Regions from separate parts of the Pectobacterium colocasium genome, predicted to be linked through region 2. Evidence: riboswitches for the same ligand, from Rfam matches in the RefSeq annotation. Region 2 holds a riboswitch; each other region holds the start of a gene.

Region 1 (10,039 bases), 1.1 Mb from region 2:
GTTGACCAGCACGGCATCTGCTCCCATTTCCAGCGCATCGGCCGCCTGGCTGGGTGCGCCAATGCCTGCATCGACAATCACCGGAACGCGTGCTTGTTCGATGATGATGCGGAGAAAATCACGCGTTTGTAGCCCCTGATTGGAGCCAATCGGTGCACCGAGAGGCATCACCGCCGCGCAGCCGACTTCTTCCAGCCGTTTGCACAGTACCGGGTCGGCCCCGCAGTAAGGCAGTACCGTGAATCCTTCTTTTACCAACTGTTCAGCGGCCTTCAGCGTTTCGATGGGGTCGGGCAGCAGGTATTTTACATCGGGATGAATTTCCAGCTTCAGCCAGTGAGTCCCCAACGCCTCACGTGCCAGACGCGCTGCAAAAATGGCTTCGTCAGCGGTTTTGGCTCCTGACGTATTCGGCAGCAGCTTAATGCCGAGCTGGCGTAGCGGGGCGAGAATGGCGTCATTGCCGCCGTTCAGGTCAACGCGTTTCATCGCCATCGTAACCAACTGCGAACCGGAAGCCTCGAGTGCCGCTAGCATCAGTTCTGGCGTGGCGAATTTTCCGGTGCCAGTCAGCAGCCGTGAAGTTAATGTCGTATCGGCAATGTGCAGCATGTCATCCTCCCGCGATTGCCTGAAAAAGCAAAATATCATCACCGTCCTGAACCTGATGCTGTGACCAGGTGGCGTGCGGGATAATGGTCTGATTGATAGCCAGCGCCGTGCCGGGCTGGAGCCGGTTTATCTGGCTTAGCAGCGCTTCAACCGTGATGGCCTCTGGGAATTCAAAGGGCTCATCATTCAGTGTGATTCTCATGCTGCTCCCCCGCATACCGGGCAATGGGGCGCGCGCGTGAGCTGGAGCGTGTTCCAGCTCTGCTGTTTGCCATTGAACATTCTCAGCTTGCCGTCCAGCGCGGACGGCATACCTGCCAGTAGTTTGATCGCTTCCAGCGCCTGAAGTGTGCCGATCACGCCGACCACCGGCCCCAGCACGCCAGCGGTACGGCAGTTGCGCTGTGGTTCAGCCGTATCGGGATACAGGCAGGCGTAGCAGCCCGCGTGATAAGGCGGCGTGAAGACCGCGAGCTGTCCGCTGAAACCGACGGCACTCCCGCTGATGAGCGGCTTGCCTGCGTTAAAGCAGGCGGCGTTAACCTCATGGCGAGTGGTCATGTTATCGCTGCAATCCAGCACCAGATCGGCGCGGCTGACGGCGTGGTGTAGTGCGTCACCGTTGAGCCTTTCGGTAAGTGCAATGGTTTCCGAGTACGGATTTAACGCCTGTAGCTGACGTTGTGCTAACACGGCTTTGGGTTTGTCGGTGTCGCTGGTGCGATACAGAATCTGGCGTTGCAGGTTGCTGATGTGCAGCGAGTCATCGTCGGCAAGCAGCAGCTTACCGATGCCTGCGGCGGCCAGATAAAGCGAAGCGGGAGCACCCAGCCCGCCCAGGCCAACCAGCAGAACGCAGGCGGCTTTGAGCTTCTCCTGACCCTCCGGGCCAATGTCTTCCAGCATGAGCTGGCGGCTGTAGCGCATAAATTCGCTATCGCTCAGTCCGGCAGGTGTTGGATGGGGATTCGTTACCATGTCATGCCTCCCGCCCTTCAATCATCCTGAGCAGCGTTGCCGTAGCCTGACGCCAGTCTGTTGCCTGCGTAATGGCGCTGACGACGGCAATACTGCCGACGCCCGTTTCCAGTACCACAGGGACGCTATCGATGCTGATACCGCCAATCGCAACGGTGGGAAAACGGCCTTGCAGATCGATTATGTGCCGCGTCAGCTCGGCCAGCCCCTGCGGCGCTGATGGCATGTCTTTGGTTTGCGTGGGGAAAATGTGCCCCAGCGCGATGTAGGACGGGTTTATCACCACCGCGCGCGCCAGTTCACGATCGTCGTGCGTGGAAACACCTAAGCGCAGACCCGCTTTTTTAATCGCGGCCAGATCGGCGGTGTCCAGATCTTCCTGACCCAAATGTACGCCGTACGCCTGATGTTTTACGGCTAATTTCCAATAGTCATTGATGAAAAGCTGTGCCTGATAGCGACGACCCAAGGCGATCGCCTGGATCACATCGGCTTCGGCTTGTTCATCTGACCGATCTTTGATCCTCAACTGGATCGTTTTCACCCCGACGCCGAGTAGTCGCTCGATCCACTCCACGCTATCGACGACGGGATATAGCCCCAGCCGCTGCGCCGTTGGGGCAAAAGGCGTCGAGTCTGTCATTTGCTTTCCTCGGTTTGCAGGCTGGTGGCGCTGTGATAAAGCTCGCTGCCGCGAGAGCGGAATTCTTGCGACATCTGCGCCATACCCACTTCAATCGGTTTGGCTTCCGCTTCCTGTTTCGCGGCGTAGTTGCGTACTTCCTGTGAGATTTTCATCGAGCAGAATTTGGGGCCGCACATAGAACAGAAGTGAGCGACTTTACCGGATTCCTGCGGCAGCGTTTCATCGTGGTAGGCACGTGCCGTTTGGGGATCGAGCGCCAGATTAAACTGGTCTTCCCAGCGGAATTCGAAGCGTGCTTTTGACATGGCGTTATCACGGATCTGTGCGCCGGGGTGACCTTTTGCCAAATCGGCAGCGTGGGCAGCGATCTTGTAGGTAATCAGTCCCTGCTTAACGTCTTCTTTATTGGGTAAGCCAAGATGCTCCTTCGGCGTGACGTAACAGAGCATCGCGCAGCCGAACCAGCCGATCATGGCGGCGCCGATGCCGGAGGTGAAGTGATCGTAACCCGGTGCGATATCGGTAGTTAACGGGCCGAGTGTATAGAACGGGGCTTCGTGACAGTGCTCCAGCTCTTCGGTCATGTTGCGGCGAATCATCTGCATCGGAACATGGCCGGGGCCTTCGATCATCACCTGCACGTCGTATTCCCAGGCGATTTTGGTCAGCTCGCCCAGCGTATGCAGTTCGGCAAATTGGGCTTCATCGTTGGCATCCTGAATGGAACCGGGGCGTAAGCCGTCACCCAGCGACAGCGCGACATCGTAAGCGGCACAGATTTCACAGATTTCACGGAAGTGCTCGTACAGGAAGCTCTCTTTGTGATGCGACAGGCACCACTTCGCCATGATGGAACCCCCGCGTGAAACGATGCCGGTCAGGCGTTTAGCGGTCATTGGCACGTAGCGCAGCAGCACGCCGGCGTGGATAGTGAAATAGTCCACGCCTTGTTCCGCCTGCTCCAGCAGCGTATCGCGGAACATTTCCCAGTTCAGGTTTTCCGCCACGCCGTTCACTTTTTCCAGCGCCTGATAGATTGGCACGGTACCGATGGGGACGGGGCTGTTACGCAGAATCCACTCGCGGGTTTCATGAATATAACGGCCGGTTGAGAGATCCATCACCGTATCCGCGCCCCAGCGGGTAGACCAGACCAGCTTTTCCACCTCTTCTTCGATGGAGGACGTCACAGCGGAGTTACCAATATTGGCGTTAACCTTCACCAGAAAATTGCGTCCGATAATCATCGGCTCTGATTCTGGGTGGTTGATGTTGGAAGGGATGATGGCGCGACCGGCGGCCACTTCCTGACGGACAAATTCCGGTGTGATGTTTTCCGGCAGTAGGGCGCCAAAACTTTGTCCCGGATGCTGCTGGCGCAGCACGTCGGTACGAATACGCTCGCGTCCCATATTTTCGCGAATAGCGATAAATTCCATTTCCGGGGTAATGATTCCCTGTCGCGCATAGTGGAGTTGGGTGACGCGTTTGCCTGCTTTGGCACGTAGCGGCCGTGGCAAGTGTTCGAAGCGCAGATGATCCAGTCCTGCATCTGCCAGACGCTGCTGGGTGAAATCGGAACTGACGCCGGATAGCGCTTCGGTGTCGTGACGTTCGGCAATCCAGCTGGCGCGCAGCTTCGCTAACCCAACGCGGACATCGGGTTGGGCGGCGGGGTCGCCATAAGGCCCTGACGTATCGTAAACCGGGATCGGTTCATTGGGTTCGTATTGAGGATTGTCTTTGCTGCCGCCGAGTAGCGTCGGGCTGAGCTGAATTTCCCGCATCGGTACGGCGATGTCGTCGCGCGAGCCCGTAAGATAAATGCGTTTGGAATTGGGAAAGGCCGTTCCCTGTAAGGTTTCAATAAACTGCTGGGCGGCGGCACGCTGCTCGCGGCGACCCGATTTTGACGGCACTGTGTTTATAGACAAGGGTTCTGTAGACATAGCAAGTTCCTGTAAGACGTAAAGGGAAGATTGCTTGTCTGGAGCCGGAGGGAGTAATAATGATATTGGGCATCAGAGCAGGTATGTAGGAATACGCAGCCTTGGGCTCAATGAGGTGCATTACTCTTGTTCCCTTCGCAGGTATTAACCCGATCAGGTTCCGCGGATCCCGAATTAACGGTCTCAGCCTGTGCGCTCATAGATTTCGTAAAACGATTGCTTTCGTAAAACGATTGCTTTCGTAAAACAAAACACGAGCACGCTAGGCACTCCGACAAGATATGCCCGTTTCTTAAACGGGCCAATAAAACCCCTACACTGTATGACGGCAAAACGCGGATGTCAAAGCGTGACGGTTTTGCCTGTACAGCGTGTGGCGATGTTCTTAAATAACGTCAAATGACCGCTAGTTGTCGTAAACCAGACGGATCATGTTGTCTTCTAACGTAAAACGCTCCTCCAGAGCTTCACCGACGCTGGAGAGTGCCTGCTGAAATTCGAGGCAGTTATCATGGTCGATAGCCGTCGCCAGATGGTTATCGTAAAACGTCATGATTTGCTGCGTGTTGTTTTGCAGGGCGAGGTCGAGCTGGGTAGAAAGGGCTAATAGTTGTTCGCTGTGTGTCGCTGCTTCGTGCAGCATCTTTTCGTATAAGTGAAAGTGACCGGTAGAAAGATAGTCCACCAGATTCTGGCAAAAATGATCCAATGCTTCTTCATCCAGAAGAGAAAGCGCATCCTTGTTCGGCTTGATGCCAACCAGATGATAGTAAGCCACCAGAAGCTGCTTACGCGCTTGTAGCCATTGGTCGATTAACGCATTATTGCCACCAACGTATTCAGTCAGACTTTGTAGCTGGTTTAGCATTGTTGACTCCGTGAACGGTAAGAAATAACTGAAATCCCAGTTATAAAACTTATGTAATCACTCTGAATGTAAAATGCCAGTGAAGTGGCAGTGGAGCAATAAAAAGATATGGAACAGACGCTAAAAGGTGATGAGACCGGCTGGTGGGTGGTTAGCGATGCGGTACAAATCTGGCTGCCCCAGGGAGAATTACCGTGTGGAACGGCGACGAAGTGGTCTCTGCAGGGGAAAACGGCTCGCCAAATCGGCGAATGGCAAGAACAGCCTGTCTGGCTGGTGTGTCAGGGCCGTGATACCGATATGGCCTCGGTTCGCCAACTGCTCGATCAGGACGTGGGGTTATTCCAGCTCGCGGGGCGAGGCGTACAGTTGGCTGAGTTTTATCGTTCCCATCGTTTTTGTGGTTACTGCGGCCATGAAATGGTGCGGAGCAAAACGGAGCTGGCGTGCTTATGTCACCACTGCAAAGAACGTTATTATCCGCAGATCGCGCCTTGCATCATCGTCGCGATTCGCCGTGGTGATGAGATTCTGCTGGCGCAGCACAATCGACATCGCGGAAACATGTACACCGTGCTGGCTGGGTTTGTAGAAGTCGGCGAAACGCTGGAACAGACGGTCGTGCGTGAGGTAATGGAAGAGAGCCAAATTCAGATAAAAAACCTGCGTTACGTGAGTTCGCAGCCTTGGCCATTCCCTCATTCTCTGATGATGGCGTTTATGGCCGATTATGCGGGTGGAGACATTAAGCACGACCCAAAAGAGCTGCGTGACGCGGGCTGGTTCCGCTATGACCAACTCCCGCAACTGCCCCCGCCGGGCACCGTGGCGCGTCGACTTATCGAGGATACGGTGGTGTTGTGTCGCGCTTATCACGAGAACGAAGGCTGACGTGGTACTATTTGCGCCATGAATGACTCATGTACACAACGTACTCGCGTCATAGCGTATTCGTTTTATAAAGCGTTCGTTTTATAACGCATCCGTTTCATCACATCTATCCGGTGTCGAACCGCCGTGAGGTTGAAAGGAAAAGAACATGACTGATCTGAAAAACGATCGCTACTTGCGGGCGTTATTGCGCCAACCCGTTGATGTCACCCCGGTGTGGATGATGCGTCAGGCGGGGCGTTATTTGCCGGAATATAAGGCAACGCGCGCACAGGCGGGGGATTTTATGTCGCTGTGTAAAAACGCAGAACTGGCTTGCGAAGTCACGTTACAACCTTTACGGCGCTATGCGCTGGATGCGGCAATCCTGTTCTCCGATATCCTGACCATCCCTGATGCCATGGGATTAGGGCTCTATTTTGAAGCGGGGGAAGGCCCACGCTTTCACTCTCCCATTACGTCTCATGCCCATGTGGTTAACCTGCCGATTCCCGATCCTGAGCAGGAGCTCGGTTATGTGATGAATGCAGTGCGGACGATTCGTAAAAACCTCGCCGGTGAAGTGCCGTTGATCGGTTTCTCGGGCAGCCCGTGGACGCTGGCGACCTACATGGTTGAGGGCGGTAGCAGCAAAGCGTTTACCGTCATCAAGAAAATGATGTTTGCTGAGCCTAAAACGCTACACCTGTTGCTGGATAAGCTGGCGGATAGCGTCATTCTCTATCTCAATGCGCAAATTCGTGCTGGTGCGCAGGCAGTGATGGTATTCGATACCTGGGGCGGCGCGCTGAGCGGACGTGACTACAAAGAATTCTCCCTGCGGTACATGCATAAGATTGTTGATGGTTTACTGCGTGAGAACGACGGTCGCCGTGTGCCAGTGACGCTCTTCACCAAAGGTGGAGGCCAGTGGCTGGAAGCGATGGCGGAGACAGGCTGCGACGCGCTGGGGCTAGACTGGACAAGTGATATTGCTGATGCACGCCGCCGTGTAGGCGATAAAGTGGCGCTACAGGGAAATATGGATCCGTCGATGTTGTATGCCGATCCTGCACGGATCGAGCAGGAAGTGGCGTCGATCCTTGCTGGATTTGGGCAAGGCAACGGGCATGTTTTCAATCTGGGTCATGGCATTCACCAAGATGTGCCGCCGGAACATGCGGGCGTGTTTGTTGAGGCTGTCCATCGGTTGTCTCGCCCTTATCACGCATGATTCACAGGAGATGATGTGATTGATACACAACAGCTGCGGGTTGAGCAACTGGCCCGCGCTTCTGATGTGATTCGGCACGACGATGTACCTTTTGAGCAGCCTGCGTTTATCGCGGGTGCTGACGTTGGCTTTGAGCAAGAAGGCTCGGTCACTCGCGCGGCGATTGCGCTAATGCGCTATCCTTCGTTGGAGCTGGTAGAATACAAGATTGCGCGTATCAGCACGACGATGCCCTATATCCCCGGTTTTCTTTCATTTCGCGAATGCCCTGGGCTGCTTGCCGCGTGGGCATTGCTTGAACAGAAACCCGATCTGCTGTTTGTCGATGGGCATGGGATTTCTCACCCACGGCGCCTCGGCGTTGCCAGCCATTTTGGCCTGCTGGTTGATGTTCCGACGATTGGTGTGGCAAAAAGTCGGCTGTGTGGCCGATTTGAACCGTTGGCGGAGAGCGTCGGCAGCCAGCAGCCGTTACTGGATAAGGGCGAGCAGATTGGCTGGGTCTGGCGCAGCAAAGCGCGCTGTAATCCGCTGTTTGTGGCGACGGGGCACCGAGTTGGACAAGACAGTGCATTGCACTGGGTACAATGTTGTATGCGCGGTTACCGTTTACCGGAGCCGACCCGCTGGGCTGATGCGGTTGCATCGAATCGTCCCGCATTTGTGCGTTGGCAACGGCAGCAAGATGCTAACGTATTGTCGTAAAACTTTAGGAATTCAGGCATAGGGCGTCACTGTGATTTCAGGTACACTGCCGTCCGTCGCTGTTAATGAGCATAAAAATGTTACGTAACCCCATTCATTTACGTCTGGAAAAACTGGCAAGCTGGCAGCATGTCACTTTTATGGCATGCCTTTGTGAACGTATGTATCCCAACTACCACGAGTTCTGTCGTCAAACAGAGTTCGGCGATGCGATGGTTTACCGCCGCATTCTCGATTTGGTATGGGAAACATTGGTTGTTAAAGATGCGAAGGTTAATTTCGATAGCCAGTTGGAAAAGCTGGAAGAAGCGATTCCTGCTGCGGAAGATTACGATCTTTACGGCGTCTACCCGGCTATTGATGCCTGTATCGCGTTGGGCGAGCTGATTCATTCGCGTTTAAGCGGTGCAACGCTCGAACATGCGATAGCGATTAGCGAAACGTCCATCCGCACAGTTGCCATGTTGGAAATGACGCAGGCAGGCAAAGAAATGACCGACGATGAGCTAAAGGTTTTGCCTGCAATTGAAGAAGAATGGGACATCCAATGGGAGATTTTTCGCCTGTTGGCGGCCTGTGAAGAACGCGACATTGAGCTGATAAAAGGGCTCCGTTCCGATCTGCGCGAGGCCGGAAGTAGTAACATCGGGATAAATTTGCATCAATAACGCGATAAAACGTGATTTAAGGCCTGAAATGGCCTGTCTTAAGGCTTCACATTCGCACCCTGTCTGGTCTACATTTGGGGGGCGTAAAAAAAGTGGCTGTCGGTGCGTGTATGCAGGAGAGTGCTACCACACCCTGAAAAGGGAGATGGCATATCCGTCGCACTCGATGCTTAGCAAGCGATAAACACACTGTAAGGATAACTTATGAATAAGACTCAACTGATTGATGTAATTGCGGACAAAGCTGATCTGTCAAAAGCACAGGCTAAAGCAGCTCTGGAATCAACTCTGGCGGCAATTACCGAGTCTCTGAAAGAAGGTGATGCAGTACAATTAGTTGGTTTTGGTACATTTAAAGTCAACCATCGTAATGAGCGCACTGGCCGCAACCCACAAACCGGTAAAGAAATCAAAATTGCTGCTGCCAACGTGCCAGCGTTTGTTTCTGGTAAGGCTCTGAAAGACGCTGTTAAATAAGCCCATGTCGGTTAAAAGTTTAAGCAGAGGGGCGTTTTCGCCCCTTTTGCTTTTACGACGATTGTGTGGCGCAGGCCTCGTGCTTATTGCTGTGGTGGCCTGTAGTAGTCGCACCGCACCGCCGGAGTTTTTTGCCAGCGGTTATGTTGCCGATCGCGGTATTGTGCGTTTGTGGCGTAAAGACGATGCGCAGAATACGACGGCGCTGACCACCGTGTTCAACCCGCTTCAGGGTAACGGCCTGGTGGTGACTCGCTATACGTTCCAGCAGGATAAGCTGCGTGAGATACAGCGTAATCAGCTCGGCGCGCAAAAAGAAGATATGCGCTTGCGCTTTGCAGAAGATGGAACCGTCAGTTTTATGCAGCGGCAACTTGCCGAAAGGCGTGAATCGGTTTCTGACGATGATATCGCGCTCTATCAGTTTGATGCTAAGCGCATGCTGGAGTTGAGCGATGTACTGCGTGCAGGCAAGGTGACGCTAAAACAAGGGAAATGGCTGGAAGGACAGGTTCAGTCTTGTGACGGTACGGTAGTTCGCCCTGATTTTGACAATGATTCGCGTGAATGGATTGCAGAGCAAAAAGTGCATGCCACGCGCCCGCTAAACGTCGCATGGCTGGAAGCGCCGGAAGGGACGCAGCTATTGCTGGTGGTGGAAGATGATGTTTGCCAATGGCAGCCTAAATAACGTTAATCTAAAAATCTGGCAATAAAAAACCCGGATTTCTCCGGGCTTCAGTATTTATCAGACAATCGTTATCAGGATCGCCTATCAGGCTTGCTCGCGCTCAATGGCGCGGTAGCCGATGTCTTTTCGACAGAATACACCTTGCCATTGAATACCTGCTGCGATTTCGTAAGCGCGCTGCTGCGCTTCAGCGACGGTATTGCCCAGTGCGGTGACGCACAGTACGCGGCCGCCGTTGGTGACGACATCAATACCGTTCAGCTTGGTACCAGCATGGAAGACCTTGCCATCTTCGGCATCTTGCTGCGGTAAGCCGGAAATCACATCGCCCGTGTTGTAGT
Region 2 (10,039 bases):
AAGCGTGGCTGGATCATCTGGTTACCCAATCGTTAGCGTATTCACTGATCGCCGTCATGCTGGTTGCCTTTCTGGAATCACTGGCGCTGGTGGGGTTGTTGTTGCCGGGAACGGTGATGATGGCAACGCTGGGCGCGCTGATCGGTAGCGGACAAATGGGGCTTTATCCGGCATGGGCGGCCGGTATCATCGGTTGCCTGCTAGGTGACTGGATTTCCTATTTTATTGGCATGCGTTTTAAGGCACCCCTGCATAACTGGTCTTTCCTGAAAAAGTATCAGGCGTTGCTGAATAAAACCGAATATGCCCTGTATCAGCATCCGATGCCGACGATATTGATCGGGCGTTTTGTTGGCCCGACGCGCCCCCTTATTCCGATGGTGGCGGGGATGCTGGGGCTACCGCCTTATAAATTTGCCGTACCGAATATCATTGGTTGCCTGCTGTGGCCGCCGGCCTATTTCTTACCCGGTATTCTGGCTGGCGTGGCGATTGATATTCCCGCAGGGACGAACAGTACGGGGTTTAAGTGGTTGTTATTATTCACAGCTGTCGTCGTGTGGGTCGCTGGCTGGCTAAACTGGCGCTGGTGGCACAGCGATAAGCGCAAACAGCATGACTGGTTTAGCAGAACGATGCCGCTCAGACGTCTGCGTTGGGTGGCGCCTGGCGTGTCCATAGCGGCAGTCGCGTTGTTGATCGTGTTGATTCAGCATCCGCTGATGCCGGTTTATCGTCATCTGCTGTGGCAGGTATTAAACGGGTAAAAGTGTTAAACGGGTAAGCGTGGGCTGGCCGGGAGAGACCCGGCCAAACTATCTATATCGCGGTAAAATGCGTAGTGGTAAAACTCGTAGTAGTAAAGTTAATCACGGTAACATTCACTAGCGGTAAAATTCGGCGACCTGCTCGAAAATACGCATTTCTTCACCGTGGCGACGAACCTGAAGGACGTCCTCCAGCTTTTCCACCTGACTGATCATCTGCTGTAGTCGCTGGTCATCTTTAACCAGTAGCCAGATGCGACTTTCCTCGCCGCTTGCCAACGGCATACACAGAATGCCTTCCACGTTAAATGCCCGACGGGCAAACAGACCGCAAACGTGTGACATGACGCCAGGGTGGTTGCGCACAGAGAGCTCTAGCGTGACCTGATTTGACGTTACTGGTGTTAACGACATTGCTTGTGTTAGCGACGTTTGTTGAGTGGACATAGTCATTAATCTCCGATCATATCGATGTTTGCTGCGCCCGGTGGCACCATCGGGAAAACTTTCTCATTGGCGTCAATGCGTACGTGGATCAACGCGGGTCCCGGTTGATTCAGTATCTCCTGCAACGCGGCCTGTGGATCGGCGGCTGCGTTCAGATCGCAGGTCGCAAAGCCAAAACCTGCGGCAATCGCGAGGAAATTTGGACTGTAACGGTAATCGGCAGCGAAAATGCGCTGCTGGAAAAACAGATCCTGCTGCTGATGAACCAGACCGAGTGACTGGTTGTTCATCAGAACGATTTTGACGTTAAGCCCTTCTTCTGCCGCGGTTGCCATTTCCTGAATGTTCATCATCAGGCTGCCATCTCCAGAGAAGCACACAACGGTGCGCTCGGGTTCAGCCAACGCTGCGCCAACTGCCGCAGGCAAGCCAAAGCCCATCGTCCCAAGCCCGCCTGATGTCAGCCACTGACGTGGACGCCGCAGCGGATAAGATTGAGCGACCCACATTTGGTGCTGGCCGACATCGGTTGCGATGATGGCATCATCCGTCAGTGCCTGCGCCGTGGCCTGTACCAGTCCATAATGGCTTAAGGGATCGTCAGCATTCGGCATGTTGAACGGAAACTCCTCTTGCAGCCCGCTAACGGTGGTGCGCCATACGTCACGCTGTTGCGGCGTAATCTGTGGCAGCAAGCGATCCAGCGCCTGTGCGACATCCGCGTTGATCGCCACGTGCGGTTGGCGGATCTTGCCCAATTCTGCGGGATCGATATCGATGTGAATGATGCTGGCCTGCGGGCAAAACTGTTCCGCTTTGCCAATCGCGCGATCGTCAAAACGCGCACCCAGCACAATTAACAAATCTGCCTGCTGTAAGATCAGATTGGTTGATCGTGCGGCGTGCATCCCCAGCATCCCGAGCGACAGCGGGTGATCGACGTGCATCGCACCCAGCGCCATCAGCGTCATGGTGGTTGGCAGGCTGGAACGCTCCGCCAGTTGAACCGCCTGTTCGTGCGCGGCGCTGCTAATGATTCCACCGCCCAGATAGAGCACCGGACGCTGAGCCGCGTTAATCATGGCAGCAGCCCGCTCGATCTCCTGCTGCGCGATGGTGGGTGGCGTATCGAGAGGAAAGACGCCCGGCAGTTCGCTTAGCTCAATGGTTGCAGTCTGGATGTCTTTTGGAATATCGATCCACACCGGGCCGGGACGCCCCGACTGCGCGATACGAAAGGCTTCCGGGATCACGCGTGGCAGATCGTTGATGTCGCGAACGAGATAGTTATGTTTGGTGACGGGAATAGAGATGCCGTAGGTATCGACTTCCTGAAACGCATCGGTGCCGATCATGCCAGAAGATACCTGTCCGGTAATACACACCAGCGGGATTGAATCCAGTTTGGCATCGGCAATCGCGGTGAGCAGGTTGGTTGCGCCCGGCCCGCTGGAGGCCATGCAAACGGCGGCACGCCCACTTGCACGCGCCATACCTTGCGCCATAAACCCAGCGCCTTGCTCATGGCGAGCCAAGACGTGGCGGATCGTCTTACTTTGTCCCAGAGCATCATATAACGGCAGCGCCGCGCCGCCGGGAATACCCGCTACGGTGGTGATGCCCTGCTGTTCGAGCAGCCGAACAATTAACTGAGCGCCTGTATAACGCATGCTTACATCCTTCATCAGGGCCGGTGCGGTGTCGGAGCGGGGAGGGTTGAAACAAGAAACCCCGCTCGGCTGGCGCCGGCGGGGTTTGAGAATCTGGTTTGGATTCGGAACCCGTTACGGCGCGCTGCCGACGACGACCACGACGACTGCCACGCGCACGACGACGACCGCGTCAACATGCGCGGTGCTTAGTAGTGCTGAAGTGGAAGAAGAGTAGTGCGTCACGGGAATCCTGTTTACTTATGTTATGTACTGTTATTTATGGTCGGGTGTTGTATTCGAATGAATTATCAATCGACAATTTATATAAGCACAGCAGTACAAAAAGACACAATACCTACAAGGTATAAAAACTGAATATGTCGAACTGGTCACAGTATATTGAAAATTTGACGGTGTGATTACCGCTTGATTTTTCGCCGCAGAACCAGAGAAGCGTGACTGTTTTCACAATTGGAACAGGGTTTCAATGTTATAAATTATAAAATAATCATTGGGATAGTGGGTGGTGACAAATGGGTGTGTCCCGAGCGGTAGGGAAAGGCGTATTAAGCGGTATCTTATTGATGACAATGGGTATCGGCACGGTGATGGCCTGTCAGGCTGGCCCTGCCAACGAATGGAAACGGGGTATTGAATATCAGCGTCAGGCGGATTTGGGCAATGGCTGTTATCTCAATCCGATTATTGCGGGCGATCATCCTGACCCCACGATTATCAAAGACGGGGATGATTATTACATGACGTTCTCGTCATTTGACGACATCCCCGGGCTGCTGATTTGGCATTCACGCGATTTAGTGAACTGGGAACCGCTTGGCCCCGCGATCGCGACGCCTGTCGATGCAATCTGGGCACCGGATTTGGTGAAACACGACGGCAAATATTATATCTACTTCACCACGAACCGGATTATCGACGCCAAAGGAACGAAAAAGAAAACGCTGTATGTGATCACCGCCGATAATATCCGTGGCCCGTGGACGCCACCGAAAGACACGGGCTTGAAAAATCCGGCCAGCGATCCCGGCCACGTGGTGGGAGAGGATGGCAAACGTTACATCTTTATGTCTGGCGGTAATCGCGTGCAATTAACGGACGATGGGCTGTCGACAGTCGGTGACATGGCGGTGGTTTATCAGGGATGGCAGTACCCGGAAGAGTGGGATGTGGAAAGCTTCTCGCAGGAAGGGCCGAAGATGCTGCGCCACGGCGACTACTTCTACATGGTGCTGGCGGAAGGTGGCACGGCCGGGCCGCCGACCGGACACATGGTGATTGCCGCACGCTCCAAATCGATCAACGGGCCGTGGGAAAACTCGCCGCATAACCCGATTATTCGTACGCAGGATCGTTCAGAGAAGTGGTGGTCGCGCGGCCATGCGACGCTGATTGAAGGGCCGGATAAAAATTGGTACATGGTGTATCACGGCTATGAGAACGGCTTTATGACGCTGGGGCGGCAGGCGATGCTGGAGCCGATTGTCTGGGGCGATGACGGCTGGTTCACGTCCGCCGGGTTTGATACCGGTAAGCCGATTCGCAAACCGGCAGGGGGCGAAGCGGTGCCGCACGGTATCGGCTGGTCTGATAGCTTTACCGACGAAAAATTTCCGGCACGCTGGCATTTCTACCGCGCCAATGTGGAAGAGCTAAAACGGGTTACGCTTAGCGACGGCACGCTGCATCTGAAAGCAAAAGGAACGTCGCCGAAAGACAGCGCGCCGCTGACGATGATCCCCGGCGATCAGGCTTACCAAATTGAGGTCACGGCGAATTTTGCCCCTGGCGCACAGGCTGGTTTACTGCTGTTCTACAACGCGAAGCTGTACGTCGGGCTGTCGTTTAATCAGGATGGCACCGTCATGCACCGCTATGGGCTGGAAAGAGCGGAGAAGAAACTGCCGCACATCACAGGCAATGAGGTGCAGATTCGGATGAAAAACGATCGTCATATCGTGACGTTTTACACCCGAACGTCGGATCAGGAAGCGTGGAAGAAATACCCGGTGCAGATGGAAGTCTCCGGCTACCATCACAACGTTGCGTATGACTTCCTCAGTTTGCGACCCGCCTTGTATGCGTCGGGCGAGGGCGAGGTCACATTCAGCAACCTGCGCTATCAGGCGTTGCCTTAACGCCTCAATCCGCAGACGGGCGTGAAATTCCCAGGATGGCGGCTGCATCGGCGCTGCCATCCTGTAGCGCTTGAGTCGGCCCGTCATAATAAATTTTTCCGTCCACGATCAGCACCGTACGTTTTGCGATCCGCATGGCATCATCCAGATTGTGGGACACCATCAACAGCGTGAATTCACGCTCCTGACACACACTTTCAACCAGATCGAGCATTTCCTGCCGCAGCGCCGGATCGAGAGCCGAGAAGGGTTCATCCAGCAGTAGAATGTGCTGGTGACGAACCAGACAGCGTGCTAATGCCGCGCGCTGGCGCTGCCCGCCGGAAACCTGAGACGGCAGACGATCCAGAAGATCCGCCAGACCAACCCGGTCGGCGATCTGGCGTAGGGTTTCACGCTGTGCGGCATTGAGACGCAGGCCGGGATGGAGCCCCAGCGCGATGTTCTGCCCGATCGTCAGGTGAGGAAACAGGTTATTTTCCTGAAACAGAATCGAAACCGGCCGTTTCGCGGGAGGCGTCTCGCGGTGAGAAGCGCCGTTCAGCAACAACTCGCCACTGTCTGCCATCAGGAAACCGGCAATCAGATTCAGCAGCGTACTTTTCCCTGCGCCGCTAGGGCCGAGGATAGCGATGCGCTCGCCCGGTTTGACGTGAAAATCAAAACGCATGGGCAAGTGCTGATAGAAGTAGGTCAATTTCTCAAGCGCGATCATGACGGCCTGCCAGTTTCTCAATCAGGGTAAATAACATAAAGCACAGCAGCATTAACAGCAGCGCCGTGACCGCGCCGTCGGCGCTGCGATAGGAACCAATTTGCTGGTACAGGTAGAACGGCAGCGTGCGGAATTGCTCATTGCCAAACAGCGCGATGACGCCAAAATCACCGAGTGACAGCACGCAGGAAAAGGCTAACGCCTGCGCGAGCGGTTGCTTCAGGGCGGAAAGCTCGATCAGTCTCAGCCGTTGCCAGCCGCGAATGTCCAGCGAGGTGCAGAGTCGATTGTAACGTTCGGCGACGTCCAGCATCGGATTTTCCAGCACCTTGATCGCATAGGGAATCGCCATCAGCGCATTAGTGAGCACCACTAGTGCGTAGGGGGATTGCGGCAATCCGATGCTGTTATTCAGCAGCAGGAAAAAGCCGGTTGCCAGCACAATACCGGGCATGGCGAGGATGAGCATACCACTCAGGTTCATCAACTGCCCGTAGAGCGGCTTCTGACGTAGCTTGAGCTCACGGCTGCTCCAGAGCAACATCATGGTCAGTACCAGACACAGGAGCCCCGCACCCAGAGCAATACGCAGCGAGGTCAACAGCGTTTGCCAGAGCACAGGTTGTTGCAGCACGGTAACCAACGAGCGGTTCACGCCATCGACCACGACGGCCAGCAAGGGAGGGATGACTAACAGCAACAGCGCGCCAATCAGCAGGCCGTCGATGAGGCGGCTTACGGCGCTATCCTGCGGGTTGCGCCAGGCAAGCTGCTGTGTGCTGCCGACGGGCAGAATGCGACCTAGCCGCTGGCTCAGTAGCACCAAACCCAGACAGCAAACCATCTGAATTAACGCCAGCAGCGCCGCGCGTGCCGGATCGTAATCAAAGCTTAATGCCTGATAGATAGCCAGCTCAATCGTCGTTGCCTGTGGGCCGCCGCCCAGCGACAGCACCGTCGCAAAGCTGGCAAAACAGAGCATAAAAATCAGTGCGCCGGTCGGTAAAATCTGTCGGCGCAGGGCGGGCCACTCCAGCAGACGGAAATGCTGCCAGCTGTTCATGCCCAGGTTTGCAGCCAACTGACGCTGTTCGGTGGCGATGCCTTCCAGCGACTGCAACAGCAATCGGGTTGCTAGCGGCAGATTGAAGAAGACGTGCGCCAGCAGGATGCCCTGCAATCCATAGGGAGAAAATGTGTATTTCAGGTCAAACCAGCCCAGCGCGGAGGCCAACCAGCCTTGTCTACCATATACACTGAGCAGGCCAAACACGGCGACCAGTACGGGCAGTACCAGCGTCATCGCGCACAGGCGCAGCAGCCAGCGGTAGCCGGGAAAGCGCCGTCGATACAGCGCTCTGGCGAGAAAAATGGCCGGAACGGTAGAAAACAGCGCAGAGAGAAACGCCTGCCAGAAGGTAAACCGAATAACATGCCAGAGATAGCTGTCATGCCATAGCGTGCGCCACTGGCTTTCGGGCGCCTGTAGCCACAGGGCACCGAAAGCCAGTGCGGCAACGGAAATTAACAGCGTTGTGGCCAGCAGCCCCGGCCACAGACGTCCGCCGATTAGTGGCTGACGGCGCGTTGCCATGCCTGAATCCACTGCGTCCTTTTATCGGCCACGTCCTGCGCGCTGAACTGCATGGCTTTTTCCGGCACCGCGAGCGTGGCGAAGCCCGCTGGCAGGTCAGTTTTAACCGCAGGGTACATCCAGTTCGTGGTGGGGATAGCCTGCTGGAAGGTTGGGCTCAGGATGAACTGCATAAAGCGTTTTGCCAGTTCGGGATTTTTGCTGGAAGCCAGCTGCCCGGCGACTTCAATTTGCAGATAGTGCCCTTCGCTGAAGGTTGCTGCTGCGTAGTTGTCTTTCTTCTCTTCAATGATATGGTAGGCCGGTGACGTGGTGTAGCTCAGCACCAGATCCGCTTCCCCTTTCAGGAACAGACCATAGGCTTCGCTCCAGCCTTTGGTGACGGTGACGGTTTTCTTCGCCAGTTTCTGCCACGCTTGCGGCGCATCATCGCCGTATACTTTCTGCACCCATAGCAGCAGACCCAGACCCGGCGTGCTGGTGCGCGGATCCTGATAGATCACTTTCCACGGCTCGTTGCTGTCCACCAGCTCATGCAGGCTTTTCGGCGGGTTCTTTAGTGTGTTTTTGTTATACACAAACGCGAAATAGCCGTAGTCGTAAGGGACGAAGGTCTTGTTGTCCCAACCGCCTGGCACCGTGACGGCACGGGTGTCCTGATTGTGCGGCGCAAACAGGCCGGTTTGCTCTGCCGCCTGCAACAGGTTGTTATCCAGCCCCAGAATGATATCCGCTTTGCTGTTCTTGCCTTCCATACGCAGGCGATTCAGCAGTGAAGCGCCATCTTCCAGCGCGACGAAATTCAGTTCGCACTCGCACTCTTTTTCAAATGCGGTCTTGATGACGGGCCCTGGCCCCCATTCGGAAGCGAATGAGTCATAGGTATAAACGGTAAGCGCAGGCTTGGCGAAGGCTGAAGCAGAGAGCAGTAACAGGCAAGGCAGGCTGGTTTTCAGCACGGTGGCTGAACGGTGTAGTAATTGATTTAACACTTTGCACTCCTGAGAATCATAGGGTGGCAAAGGACTTCGAGGCAGCAATAAGCCGCACTCTCAAATCCCTTCGCCGGTATTAACCGGATCAGGTTCGACGGGTATCTTCTCAGCGAAAAATCTTCCGCACCCCGTTGAGAACGGCACATTGTAAAGGGTTAAGCCGCGCAGCGAAAGGCTCTCAGCGTTCCGGCGGTGCAAACCAGGCAGATTTAAAATCAAACCAGCCCAGCATGTTCATCCTGACCCCGCGCATGCTGCGCTGTCCCTGAAGTTGCAGCCAGTGGTGCAGCAAAGGGTGCAGTTGGCCGCTGGCGATCAGCTTTTCACACCATTCCGCCATCGGCAGTGAGTGATTGCGCCACTGCTGTGCGTCCGCATGCAGATCGTCATCCAGACAGTGCTGCACCAGCGGGAGTTCGTAGAGCATCGCGAACAGGGAGAATTCGAGCGGCAAATAACAGTTCACGCTGCTAAACCAGATATCGCTCTCGGCATTGCCTTGATACCAGTCTTCGTAGCTGACCGTCTGGATATGCAGCGTGACGCCGTGCTGCGCCAGTAGTGTGCGCATAATCTCGCTTAATATCCGGTATTCAGGGTGTGCCTGATAGAACGTGAGTGTGACCTCCGTCAGCCCTTTCGGAAGGGATTGCGGCACATCGGGATGGTGATGGTGCCAGCGCGGGAGCAGGCTGTAGGCCGGTGACCAGTCACGCTGATTGCTGGTATTGGCGTGGTTGAGTAGCGAAATTGGGTTAAATACCTGCCTGAGCCACTGCTGTGCTTCTGGCTGTGATGCTAACGGTGAGCGTTTGTCGAACAGCAGGAAATAGCCGCCTTCTTCCATCCGGCTTTCCAACTGTTCGTGACGAGAATTGTCAGACTGTAGCTGGATGGAGACCGGCATTTCCTCCGGTTCGTCCGGTAGAACCCAGATATTGACCTCATCAATTAACGCCCGATAGCCAAAATAATCATCGAAGGCACGAATTTTCAATTGATTACTGTTATTACGCACCACGGCATACGGGCCAGTGCCGATCGGGTGCTGGGCAAAATCCGGTAGCGTTTGCCACTCTTGCGGCAAGATCATAGCGTGCACGCTACCTAATAGCCACGGTAGCCATTTATCCGGGCTGTGTAGCCGAATATCAATGACGAAGGGCATCGGTGAGGTGACGGCTTCAATATGAGAAAAGAGCGGAAACGGAATAAGACGAGAGAGTGACGTAGTGATGTCGTCCATTGTGAGCTCTCGACCATGATGAAAACGGATTGCCGGGCGCAGGTAGAAGCGCCAATGCAGGGGGGAAATACTCTGCCAGTGATGAGCCAAATCGGGTTCAATTTCCCCGTTTTCCTCATTTATATTGGTGAGTCCGCTGAAAATTTGCCGTGCGATGTGCATTTCTGAACGCCGTAGCGCTGAACCGGGCAGTAAATTGCGTAACGGACGGTAATAGAGGATGCGCAGAATATGCTTTCCTTGCCGGAAACTCCGCCCAAGATGGGCGAGTAACATCTGACGTACGGCTTCTTTATCACCCACCAACTGTACCAACTGCTCAATGCGATCCTGTTCTAGCAGATCCTCGGCCCGCTGCTGCTGGAGGGCCAATCCGGTATACACAAAAGAAAGCTGCGAACGTTTTCCTCTTCCGGCTTCTGCCTGCCACACGAGCCAGCCTTCCTGTTGCATTGCGTTCAACAGTG
Region 3 (10,039 bases), 620 kb from region 2:
AGCCCACTCATCGGTGAGGTTGATGGCACGTAACCCGGTCCCCAGCACTTCCGGGCGAATCGCGCCTTCCGGCAAGACGCTGATACCCAGTCCCGCTTCTATCATCCGGCAAATACCGTCAAAGCTGCTGAGCTGCACCCGCAGGCGCAGCACTCTCCCTAGTTCATCCGACGCATCTCTCAGCTGTTTCAGCAGAGAGCTGCCGCTATTGAGGCCGACATAATCGTAGTGCAATGTGTCGTTAAAGCTCACTTCTGACCGTGCGGAAAGCGGATGTTGAGGAGGAACGAGAACAACCAGCTTGTCCTGACGGTAAGGAATTTTCTCGACGCCCTGTGAGCCGACATTGTCCGCGAAGATGCCGATATCCGCTTCCCCCATCGCCAGCGCGGTCACCACGGTTTTACTGAGCTTTTCCTCCAGGTTAATACGGATGAGTGGGCGAGTCTGAAGGAATGACGCCAGATCCTGTGGAAGAAACTGAATAACCGCCGAGGTATTTGCCCACATATGCACGTGGCCGCGCACGCCAACGGCGTAGTCGTTCATTTCGCTCGCCATGCGCTCGACGTTGCTCAACACATTGCTTGCAAGATTCACCAATTCTTTGCCTGCTGGGGTTAGCGCCAGGCCGCGCGGCATGCGGACAAATAGCGCACAGTCCACGGTACGCTCCAGTTCGGCGATTCGCTTGCTCAGGGCTGAAAGCGTGATGTGAAACTTCTCTGCGGCTTTCGTCAGGCTTCCCGTCTGGGCAACCTGCAAAAAGATGCGGAGCGACTGAAGGTCAAAATGCGCAGGATTAATCATGATGTATTGAGAGCCCTCAGCAGAACTGGAAACCAGCACAATAGCTGGCAGTTTGATTCCGCGCAGCATGTCGTCACATGGTTTATGTCAATCTATACGTTAACACAGCTGGAGGTTTTCCTGACAGGAAAGGGTCATTGACTATTCAGGGATTATCAAAAGACCGCGTTACTCCTAGGATGTGGGGAATATCATTAAGGATAGGGCTTATCAATGTCACTTATCGATCATATCGATCACCTTGTATTGACCTGTGTTGATCTTGCGGCGACCCGACATTTCTATGTTGATGTGTTGCAAATGCGGGAGGAAACGTTTGCAAACGGGCGCATTGCTTTTCATTTTGGTCATCAGAAAATCAATGTGCACCTGCGCGGAGCGGAGCATGAACCGAAAGCGCACCTGCCCGTCCCGGGAGCGCTCGATCTGTGTTTTATTGCATCGGTACCGCTAGAGCAGGTTATGGCGCATTTGGCGCACTGCCGTTGGCCAATTAGCGAAGGGCCGGTGATGCGAACCGGTGCAACGCAGCCAATCCGTTCTCTCTATCTGCGCGATCCCGATCTGAATTTGATCGAAATCGCGGAATATTTACCCTAAATACATTGTCTGCCTACCTGCTTGAAACGCAGTTCTCCAGATAGTCTTATGATATATAGGTCTGCATTTTCTATGTTTAGCTTAATGATGTTCAGCGATATCTTGTTGTGTTTGCTTTTGGGGATTGGGCTGGGGTTTTGCGGAGGTATGTTGGGGATCGGCGGTGGGCTTATTGCGATTCCTATTCTGGGTGTGCTCTTCGGGATGGATCAGCATATGGCACAGGGAACCGCGTTAGTGATGATTACGCCTAACGTGCTGATTGGTTTTCTACGCTATCGTCAACGTAACCGTATTGATACGCGAGTCGCGTTAACCCTGTGTGCTTTTGCGACGGGATCTGCCTACCTTGCCGCTCACATTGCGTCATCGATTGATGTTCACCACCTACAGCGTGCGTTCGCCACTTTCTTGCTGGTGCTGGCCGCGTACTATATGTGGCAGTGGTATAACAAAAAACGCAGCCAAACGCCGGAGAAGGTACTGTCGACCAAATATCTGCCGCTGCTTGGTGTCGCGAGCGGGTTTATGTCGGGCATTTTTACCGTTGGCGGCGGTTTGGTGGTGGTTCCCGCGCTGGTCACGCTGTTTGCCTTTGCGCAAACGCAGGCGCAGGGAATGGCGTTGATTCTCGTGGTTCCGGGGGCGCTGGCGGCACTACTGTCTTATTCGCAGGCGGGTAATGTTGACTGGAGTATCGGTTTACCACTGGCGCTGGGAGGGATCATCAGTGTGTCCTGGGGTGTCGCTGTTGCTCACAAACTTCCGGTCGCTTATTTGCGCGGCGCGTTTTGTCTCATGCTGGTCGGCGTGGGTATCACGATGTTGGTGCTGAAATAATGGTGTGAAACATCATCGTTATCGCTCTTAATTCCTATTTATTCCTTTAAATAGAGAGTGCCAGCTTTTACACGGTTTCACCCCTGTGCAGGATATCCGCGAGCCGGGCTACCAGTTTCCACAAGATAATCGCCCGTCAAAGCCGGTACCACTGACGCCGATGGTCGATTTTCCTCCAACGGAAAAGCAAGATTTCACTAATAAGGTCGGCGTGCTTATTACGATGGCGGAAGAGCAGCCACATACTACGGTACTGGCGTTCCTGTCCTCTGTGGATAACGATATCTTCCTGATTACGTTCCCTGAAACCTTTAAATCTCAACTGCTGAAACGCAATCCGCACTGCTTTTTTGCGATGGATGAGCGCAGCCATTATACCTTCGAGCGGGCAATTGAATGGAATTACACCCTTATTGAAGGGGAAGCGTTTATTATCGCACAGGACAATCCGCTCTACGAAAAAGTGCGCCATGAATTCGTCACCAAGAATCCGTGGGAAATCGCCTTTTTCACGCGCCCTGACGTCGAGGTTTACCATATTAAAAGTAAGCAGCTCGTATGCCCCGGTAATACCCAAGCGTTTGGCTAAAATATAAAAAATGGGATAGCGCGGTGCTATCCCGTTTATATAAAAAACGCCGTTTACATTGACAGATCAATCACCATGCGACCGGTGATTTTTCCGCCTTTCATTTCCGCAAAAATGGCGTTGATGTCTTTCAGCGGGCGACGCGTCACTTTCGGTTTCACTTTCCCTTCGGCTGCAAACTGGAACGCTTCTTTCAGATCTTCACGCGTGCCGACCAGCGATCCCAATACCTGAATGCCGTCCAGCACCAGACGCGGAATATTCAGATCCATGGATTCCGGCGGCAGGCCGACGGCGACAATACGCCCGCCGGCGCGAACGGCATCGACCGCGGAGTTAAATGCTGCACGCGCCACGGCAGTGACCACGGCCGCATGTGCTCCACCTACTTTTTCCTGAATGATTCTGGCGGCATCGTCTTTAGCCGGGTTGATGACCAGATCTGCGCCCATCTCTTTAGCAAAGGCCAGCTGTGCATCGTTGACATCAATCGCGATGACCTTCGCGTTAAAGACGTTCTTGGCATATTGCAGCGCCAGATTGCCCAATCCGCCTAGACCATAAATGGCGATCCACTGTCCTGGTTTGATTTGCGAGACCTTCACCGCTTTGTAGGTTGTCACGCCCGCGCAGGTAATGCTGCTGGCGGCGGCAGAATCCAGACCCTCCGGTACTTTTACCGCGTAATCGGCAACGACGATGCACTCTTCAGCCATCCCGCCATCAACGGAGTAGCCCGCGTTTTTTACTTCGCGGCACAGGGTTTCGTTACCGCTATTACAATACTCACAGTGGCCACAGCCCTGATAGAACCAGGCGACGCTGGCGCGATCGCCGGGTTTCAGTGAGGTTACGCCGGGTCCCACTTCTTTGACGATACCGATACCCTCATGGCCGAGCGTGATGCCGGTAACATCGCCAAAATCCCCGTCTTTGACATGTAGATCGGTATGGCACACGCCGCAGCATTCCATTTTCAGCAGGGCTTCTCCGTGCTGGAGGGGGCGCAGTTTTTTGTCCTGAATCTCAACGGAATGGTCTTTCGTTACGATGGCTGCTTTCATTCGTCTTCCTTTTACTGAATGTGTTGTGGGGGGAATGTGTTGTAGAGGTAATGTATTGGGTTCTACCTATAAAAGGGTACACGCTGGCCGAAAAGTTGATTAATCAGGAAGTATTTAATTTTGTTACAAAATGATAGCTGGCGGAGGAGCGAGTAAAGGCGAGGGGAATATCGTTTTCAGTAGTTTTTATGATGATTAGCTGAGTGGCGCGTCCGTGCGGCCGTATTGTGGGAATGAAACTACGTCGGGCTACTGGGTTTTTTCTTTCGGCTCAGGAGCCCATTCCACTTTGCCTTTACCGGTGTTTTTAGCCTGGTAAAGTGCGACATCCACGCGTTTCATAAAGTGTTCAGTGGGTTCCTGCGGCTGTTTTTTACCCGCGCCAATGCTGACAGAAAGGTGGTGCATATTCTTGATAATGATTTTGTTCGCGTTTTTTAATACCGACCTTGCCAGCGTTTCTGCCCGCTCTTGCGTTCCGGCATACAGAATAATCGCGAACTCTTCGCCCCCGATTCGGGTTGCTACGATCTCACTGTTATCGAAACGGGAAAGAATATGGCCGAACTTACTTAATATTTCATCGCCTTTTGCATGGCCATATTTATCATTAATGACTTTGAAATTATCGATGTCGATAATAAATAAATAGGGTGTTTTCGCTTCGAGTTTTTTTAATTCGTTAATAAAAAACCGACGATTAGGGAGCTGTGTGAGTTCGTCGCTGAATGACTGTATTCTGGCTTCGACATATTTATTATTGATTTGCTGTATCAGGGTATAGACACCAAATCCGACGCCAAACATCCCAATGATTCTCAGCAGATCTTCAACATAATACCCAACCAGTCTGGGCTGATAGATGAACTCATCCATAAAATCAAACGTGGCGGCGCATATCCAGACGTGCAGCCCGAGGCGAATGGATAACGCGGAGGTATGGTTCAGTGATATTTTACTGGTACAGGACAGGATAAAAAAAAGCAAAACCAGCGCAATCGAATCGGTATAAGACCCTGGATTATTGTGCAACTGTTCTTGAAAGTCACGGTGCTTGAAGAATACAAGGTTGAATATAATGACCAATGCAGACAATAGCAGGGCGAGCCTTACAGACGAGGAGGCTTTCTTATTTCTATCAATAAAATCGTGGTCATATTCTTTAAAAGGCATTGCGGCTCTCCTCTTGCATCACCTTTCAATCCTATCATGAAACCGATTGAATACATTCAGCATCGTTGTACGGGGCGGTGTAGTCCAGAGAATGGCGTTGGCTGAGCTGATGTGCAAAAAGCAGACGCCCGATTGCTCAGGCGTCTTTACCGATTAGAAATCGGCTTTCAGTACGACTCGGTAGCGGGCTTTGCCGTCGCGTACGTGCTGGATGGCCTCGTTGATTTTTGACATCGGGAACAGCTCTGTCTGCGGCTTCACGTTGGCACGCGCGGCGAGCTTCATCAGAGAACGCAGTTCATGCGGTGAGCCGGTAGAAGAGCCGGAAACGCTGCGGTCACCTGCGATGAGCGTAAAGGCCGGCACGCTAAATGGCTTCATCACCGCGCCGACGGTATGGAATTTCCCGTTATAGGCGAGTGCGTTGAAGTAGGGTTGCCATTCCAGATCGACGCTCACGGTGTTGATGATGAGATCGAACTGACCCGCTAATGCCGTCAGCGCTTGAGGATCGCGGCTGTTGACGACCTTATCGGCACCCATCGCCAGCACTTCCTGCTCTTTGGCTGGGTTTGAGCTGAACGCCGTGACTTCACAACCCATTGCGTGCAGGAGCTTAATCGCGATATGCCCCAGACCGCCGATGCCGATCACGCCGACGCGGCTGGTTGCGGTGACATGGTGCATTAACAGCGGTTTGAAAACGGTGATGCCGCCGCACAGCAACGGGCCTGCAGATTCGATATCGATGGAATCAGGAAGCGGGATAGCCCACTGCCAGTTCGCACGGATCTTATTGGCAAAACCGCCTTTATTCAGGATGGTCGGCACGCTGCCTTGCTGGCAGTTGGTTTGGCTGCCGCTGATACAGGCATCGCAGTGCCCACAGCTACGTGCCGTCCAGCCAATACCGACGCGCTGACCAACCTTTAATCCTTTGTTCTTCGCCGCGTTGCCCAGGGCGTGCACACGGCCAATTACTTCATGCCCGGCAACCAGCGGATAGCTCGATATGCCCCATTCGTTATCGATCATCGAGAGATCGGAATGGCACACGCCGCAGTAATCCACCACAACTTCTACGTCTTCCGCCTGTAGTTCACCCGCATCAAACTCATACAACTCCAGCGCTGCGCCTGCTTCCGGTGCGGCATAACTCTTTATCATCGTCATCACAATCTCCTCAGTATGGGTTTGATTAACCAGTCTAAAGGGTTATGGCGTTTTTCTCTATGTCACAACGTGCCTGTGGTTTTTCATTGGGTGTCGGGTGGGCAAGAGAAGCGGGGGAGCGCTTGCTTTACGTTACCCACTTACTTATGCTGCAAAGCGTAGTACATGACTCGGGGTGCCCTTCTTTGTGAAGGCTGAGAAATACCCGTACCACCTGATCTGGATAATGCCAGCGTAGGGAAGTCACGGTATGCCCACCGGTTGCCGCCTTCTTCCACGCCGGTTGGGAGACCTATGAACACGCGACCCACCGACCTTTCTGCCGCTCAGGCAGCAACCTCACTCACCCAATTCCGTTCTGCCTCGCCGCTGGTGCACTGCCTGACCAACGACGTGGTGCAATCTTTTACCGCTAATGTGCTGCTGGCGCTGAATGCGTCGCCGGCAATGGTGGTCGATCCTGAAGAAGCTGCGCAGTTCAGCGCGGTGGCCGATGCGCTGCTGATTAATGTCGGGACGCTGGAGCGCTCGCGCGCCGAGGCGATGCGAGCGGCGGTAAACCGCGCGCATCAGGCGGGGACGCCGTGGGTGCTCGATCCGGTTGCCGTAGGCGGGTTGACCTTTCGGCGTGAATTCTGTCGGGAATTGCTGGCGTGGAAGCCCGCGGCGATTCGCGGCAATGCGTCTGAAATCATGGCGCTGGCGGGCTTAGCCGCACAGGGGCGGGGTGTGGATAGCACCGATGACTCGCTGGCAGCGCTTCCTGCTGCACGCGAACTGGCGCGGCAAGTGGGGACGATCGTCGCGGTGACCGGCGTGGTGGATTATGTCACGGACGGCGTACGTGATATCGCGGTGACTGGTGGCGATAGCATGATGACGCGCGTGGTTGGTGCGGGCTGTGCGCTGTCGGCAGTCGTCGCGGGTTTCTGTGCTCTGGAGGGGGAACGCTTATCCCACGTAGCGGCGGCGTGCTATGTCATGGCTTTCGCGGGGCAGCAGGCGGCTTCGGTGTCTCAAGGTACAGGCAGTTTTATCCCCAACTTTCTCGACAGGCTCTATACCCTGCGCGCGGAGGATCTGGCATGAAACGTATCAATGCGTTGACGATTGCAGGCACCGATCCGAGCGGCGGGGCGGGTATTCAGGCGGATCTAAAAGCTTTTTCCGCGCTGGGGGCTTATGGGACGTCAGTCATTACCGCGCTGGTGGCGCAAAATACGCGCGGCGTGCAGTCCGTCTACCGAATTGAGCCGGATTTTGTCGCGGCGCAGTTGGATTCCGTGCTGAGCGATGTACGCATCGACAGCGCCAAGATTGGGATGCTGGCGCAGACCGATATTGTTGACGCGGTTGCCGAGCGCCTGCGTCACTACGCGGTGCCTTTTGTGGTGCTGGACACCGTGATGCTGGCGAAAAGTGGCGATCCGCTACTCGCACCCGAGGCGGTGGAATCGATCCGCCGTGAACTGCTGCCGCTGGTGTCCCTGATTACGCCCAACTTGCCCGAGGCTGCGGCGCTGCTGAATACGTCACCGGCCACCAACGAACGGGAAATGCGTGAGCAGGGGGAGGCGCTGCTGGCAATGGGCTGTCAGGCGGTGCTGATGAAAGGCGGTCACTTGAGTGAAGCGGAAAGCCCGGACTGGCTGTTCAGCCGACAGGCCGAACCGCAGCGCTTTAGTTCCCCGCGAGTGAATACCCGTCATACGCATGGCACCGGCTGCACGCTGTCTGCCGCACTGGCCGCGTTGCGACCGCGCCACGATAGCTGGAGCGAAACGGTCTACGCCGCGAAGGATTATTTGCAGCAGGCATTACAACAGGCCGACACGCTGGAGGTCGGGCACGGCATCGGCCCCGTTCACCATTTCCATCGCTGGTGGTAAAACCATAAGTAAATTGACTTGTACTTTGCGTGACATCTTTGCCAGTAATTTCAAACTAAATTAAGCGTATTTTGGCGTGACAGTGTGGGGGCATCCGGTTACTTTGCTGTGAAATCTTGGCGTTAATGTGAAACAGGGTGTGGGGATAACATATGGCAGGTTCTGCTCGCAGTGCGATGGCTGCCAAAGCGCTTCAGACGATACTCAATATCGGCCTGCTGGTGCTGGCGACTATTCTGGTGATTTTTTTAGTCAAAGAAACGTTTCATCTGGCGAAGGTGCTGCTGATCTCCAATGAGAAAGATTCCTCCTATCAGCTGATAGAAGGCATTGTAATTTATTTCCTGTATTTTGAGTTTATTGCGCTGATCGTGAAGTATTTCCAGTCCGGCTATCACTTCCCGCTGCGCTATTTTATCTACATCGGCATTACGGCCATCATTCGCCTGATTATTGTCGATCACAAAAGCCCGTCGGATACGCTGGTGTATTCTGCGGCGATCCTGCTGCTAGTCGTGACGCTGTACCTGGCAAACAGTAATCGCCTGAAACGGGAATAGGAGAAACAGGAATCGTCGAAACGCACCGCTATTCCAGCAGAGAGCACTGGGGCGGCAGCCGGCAGCGAATCGCGGCGGGAAGCACCTCGATACGGAAGCGTTTGGCGGTGAGCGGCTCGCCGTCCAGATTAAATGTCATATCATCCGGCGCGGTGATCTCCAGCCAGGGCAGGGTAGCGGAAATCATGTTCTGATTTTCGCTGCCGGTAAACCAGGCCTGAAGCATATTCGGCAGCAGCTCGGTTGCCGATAGTACGCTCAGTTCCAGCAGCCCATCATTGACCAGCGCTTCAGGGCAAAGCTGTTGTCCGCCGCCTGCCTGACGACCATTCCCCACCGCAATGACCAGCGTATCGCCTGACCAGTGAAAATCCGGCCCGCGAATCTCACAGCGCTCGGCTTGCAGCATGTCCATGCGAAATAGCGCGTGCAGCACGTAAGACGCACTTCCCAGTGCGGCCTTCATCTTGGCGGGTGTCTCGGTGGTAATGCGCGTGGCGAAGCCGCCCGTTGCCATGTTGATGAAATAGTGACTGTCGTTCACGTTGGCGACATCAATGGCGGTGACGCGGCCTTTGATCGCCAGCGTTAGCGCGTTGTGCATCTCCATCGGAATCTGACAACTGGTGGCGAAATCGTTGGCCGTACCCAGCGGGACAATCCCCAAACACGGGCGCACCGCTTCCGGCTGTACCGCTAATGCGGCGGCGACTTCATTGACGGTGCCGTCGCCACCGGCGGCGATCACGTTATCCGCGCTGAGCTGAATCGCCTCTTCTACATAGCGTTTGGCATCGCCATATTCCCAGGTCACGCGGACATGCAGCGTATAGCCGTCCTGTCGCAGCGTATCAATGGCCTCGCGGAGTTCTTCATTACCCGCACTCTTCCCATTCAGAATTAGCAGTGTGATTGGATTTTTTTCCATGGCCATTTCTCCTAAGCAGGATCGTGGGATTAATAATAGTCACTAAATCGATAGGTAGACATCAGAAGAGTCGGTGAATGTGCGGTGGGGAAAATGCGCGGGCGGGAGAAAAAGAAAAGCCAGCTCAAGGGAGATTGAGCTGGCCAAGGAGGTGGTTCCTAGTAGTATCACTACGCTTATTTTTCGTTCTATGTTTTCTCAGCGACGCAATACTAACCACAAGACCGGTGAATTGATGTGATCTGTTTCTAATATTCGTTAAAAACCCTGAGCTTTGTAACGATACCGTCGAGCGATTGACGTACTGAGTCGCGGTTGAGAACGGTCGAGAATAGGGGGGCATACGAGAAGGAAGGGATCGCTTGTGGGAGGCATTGCCGGATGTACGGGACATCCGGCGGTATGACCGGTTT

Evidence for each region. A riboswitch is a leader RNA that binds a small molecule or an ion and turns the genes downstream of it on or off. The one in region 2 is predicted to bind thiamine pyrophosphate.
Region 1: it holds a riboswitch for thiamine pyrophosphate, as region 2 does, so the genes downstream of both, thiC (phosphomethylpyrimidine synthase ThiC) here and thiB (thiamine ABC transporter substrate binding subunit) in region 2, are expected to answer to the same signal.
Region 3: it holds a riboswitch for thiamine pyrophosphate, as region 2 does, so the genes downstream of both, thiM (hydroxyethylthiazole kinase) here and thiB (thiamine ABC transporter substrate binding subunit) in region 2, are expected to answer to the same signal.

The regions. Positions count from the first base shown of each region.
Region 1 is NZ_CP084032.1:241,665-251,703, forward strand. Features, by position in the region: gene LCF41_RS01070 (thiazole synthase) at 1-612, opposite strand, end outside; gene thiS (sulfur carrier protein ThiS) at 614-814, opposite strand; gene LCF41_RS01080 (HesA/MoeB/ThiF family protein) at 811-1,590, opposite strand; gene thiE (thiamine phosphate synthase) at 1,592-2,233, opposite strand; gene thiC (phosphomethylpyrimidine synthase ThiC) at 2,230-4,185, opposite strand; TPP riboswitch at 4,299-4,469, opposite strand; gene rsd (sigma D regulator) at 4,592-5,053, opposite strand; gene nudC (NAD(+) diphosphatase) at 5,162-5,944, shown strand; gene hemE (uroporphyrinogen decarboxylase) at 6,093-7,157, shown strand; gene nfi (deoxyribonuclease V) at 7,173-7,862, shown strand; gene LCF41_RS01115 (YjaG family protein) at 7,940-8,530, shown strand; gene hupA (nucleoid-associated protein HU-alpha) at 8,735-9,007, shown strand; gene LCF41_RS01125 (DUF1481 domain-containing protein) at 9,012-9,698, shown strand; gene purD (phosphoribosylamine--glycine ligase) at 9,783-10,039, opposite strand, start outside.
Region 2 is NZ_CP084032.1:4,070,577-4,080,615, reverse strand. Features, by position in the region: gene LCF41_RS22210 (DedA family protein) at 1-767, shown strand, start outside; gene ilvN (acetolactate synthase small subunit) at 885-1,214, opposite strand; gene ilvB (acetolactate synthase large subunit) at 1,220-2,884, opposite strand; gene LCF41_RS18415 (family 43 glycosylhydrolase) at 3,400-5,022, shown strand; gene thiQ (thiamine ABC transporter ATP-binding protein ThiQ) at 5,027-5,737, opposite strand; gene thiP (thiamine/thiamine pyrophosphate ABC transporter permease ThiP) at 5,724-7,331, opposite strand; gene thiB (thiamine ABC transporter substrate binding subunit) at 7,307-8,290, opposite strand; TPP riboswitch at 8,371-8,467, opposite strand; gene sgrR (HTH-type transcriptional regulator SgrR) at 8,505-10,039, opposite strand, start outside.
Region 3 is NZ_CP084032.1:3,450,054-3,460,092, reverse strand. Features, by position in the region: gene LCF41_RS15680 (LysR family transcriptional regulator) at 1-879, opposite strand, end outside; gene LCF41_RS15675 (VOC family protein) at 1,024-1,410, shown strand; gene LCF41_RS15670 (sulfite exporter TauE/SafE family protein) at 1,483-2,250, shown strand; partial or broken gene LCF41_RS15665 (hypothetical protein) at 2,303-2,839, shown strand; gene adhP (alcohol dehydrogenase AdhP) at 2,893-3,903, opposite strand; gene LCF41_RS15655 (GGDEF domain-containing protein) at 4,153-5,076, opposite strand; gene ahr (NADPH-dependent aldehyde reductase Ahr) at 5,230-6,249, opposite strand; TPP riboswitch at 6,411-6,507, shown strand; gene thiM (hydroxyethylthiazole kinase) at 6,544-7,338, shown strand; gene thiD (bifunctional hydroxymethylpyrimidine kinase/phosphomethylpyrimidine kinase) at 7,335-8,138, shown strand; gene psiE (phosphate-starvation-inducible protein PsiE) at 8,291-8,698, shown strand; gene yegS (lipid kinase YegS) at 8,727-9,626, opposite strand; gene trhP (prephenate-dependent tRNA uridine(34) hydroxylase TrhP) at 10,038-10,039, opposite strand, start outside.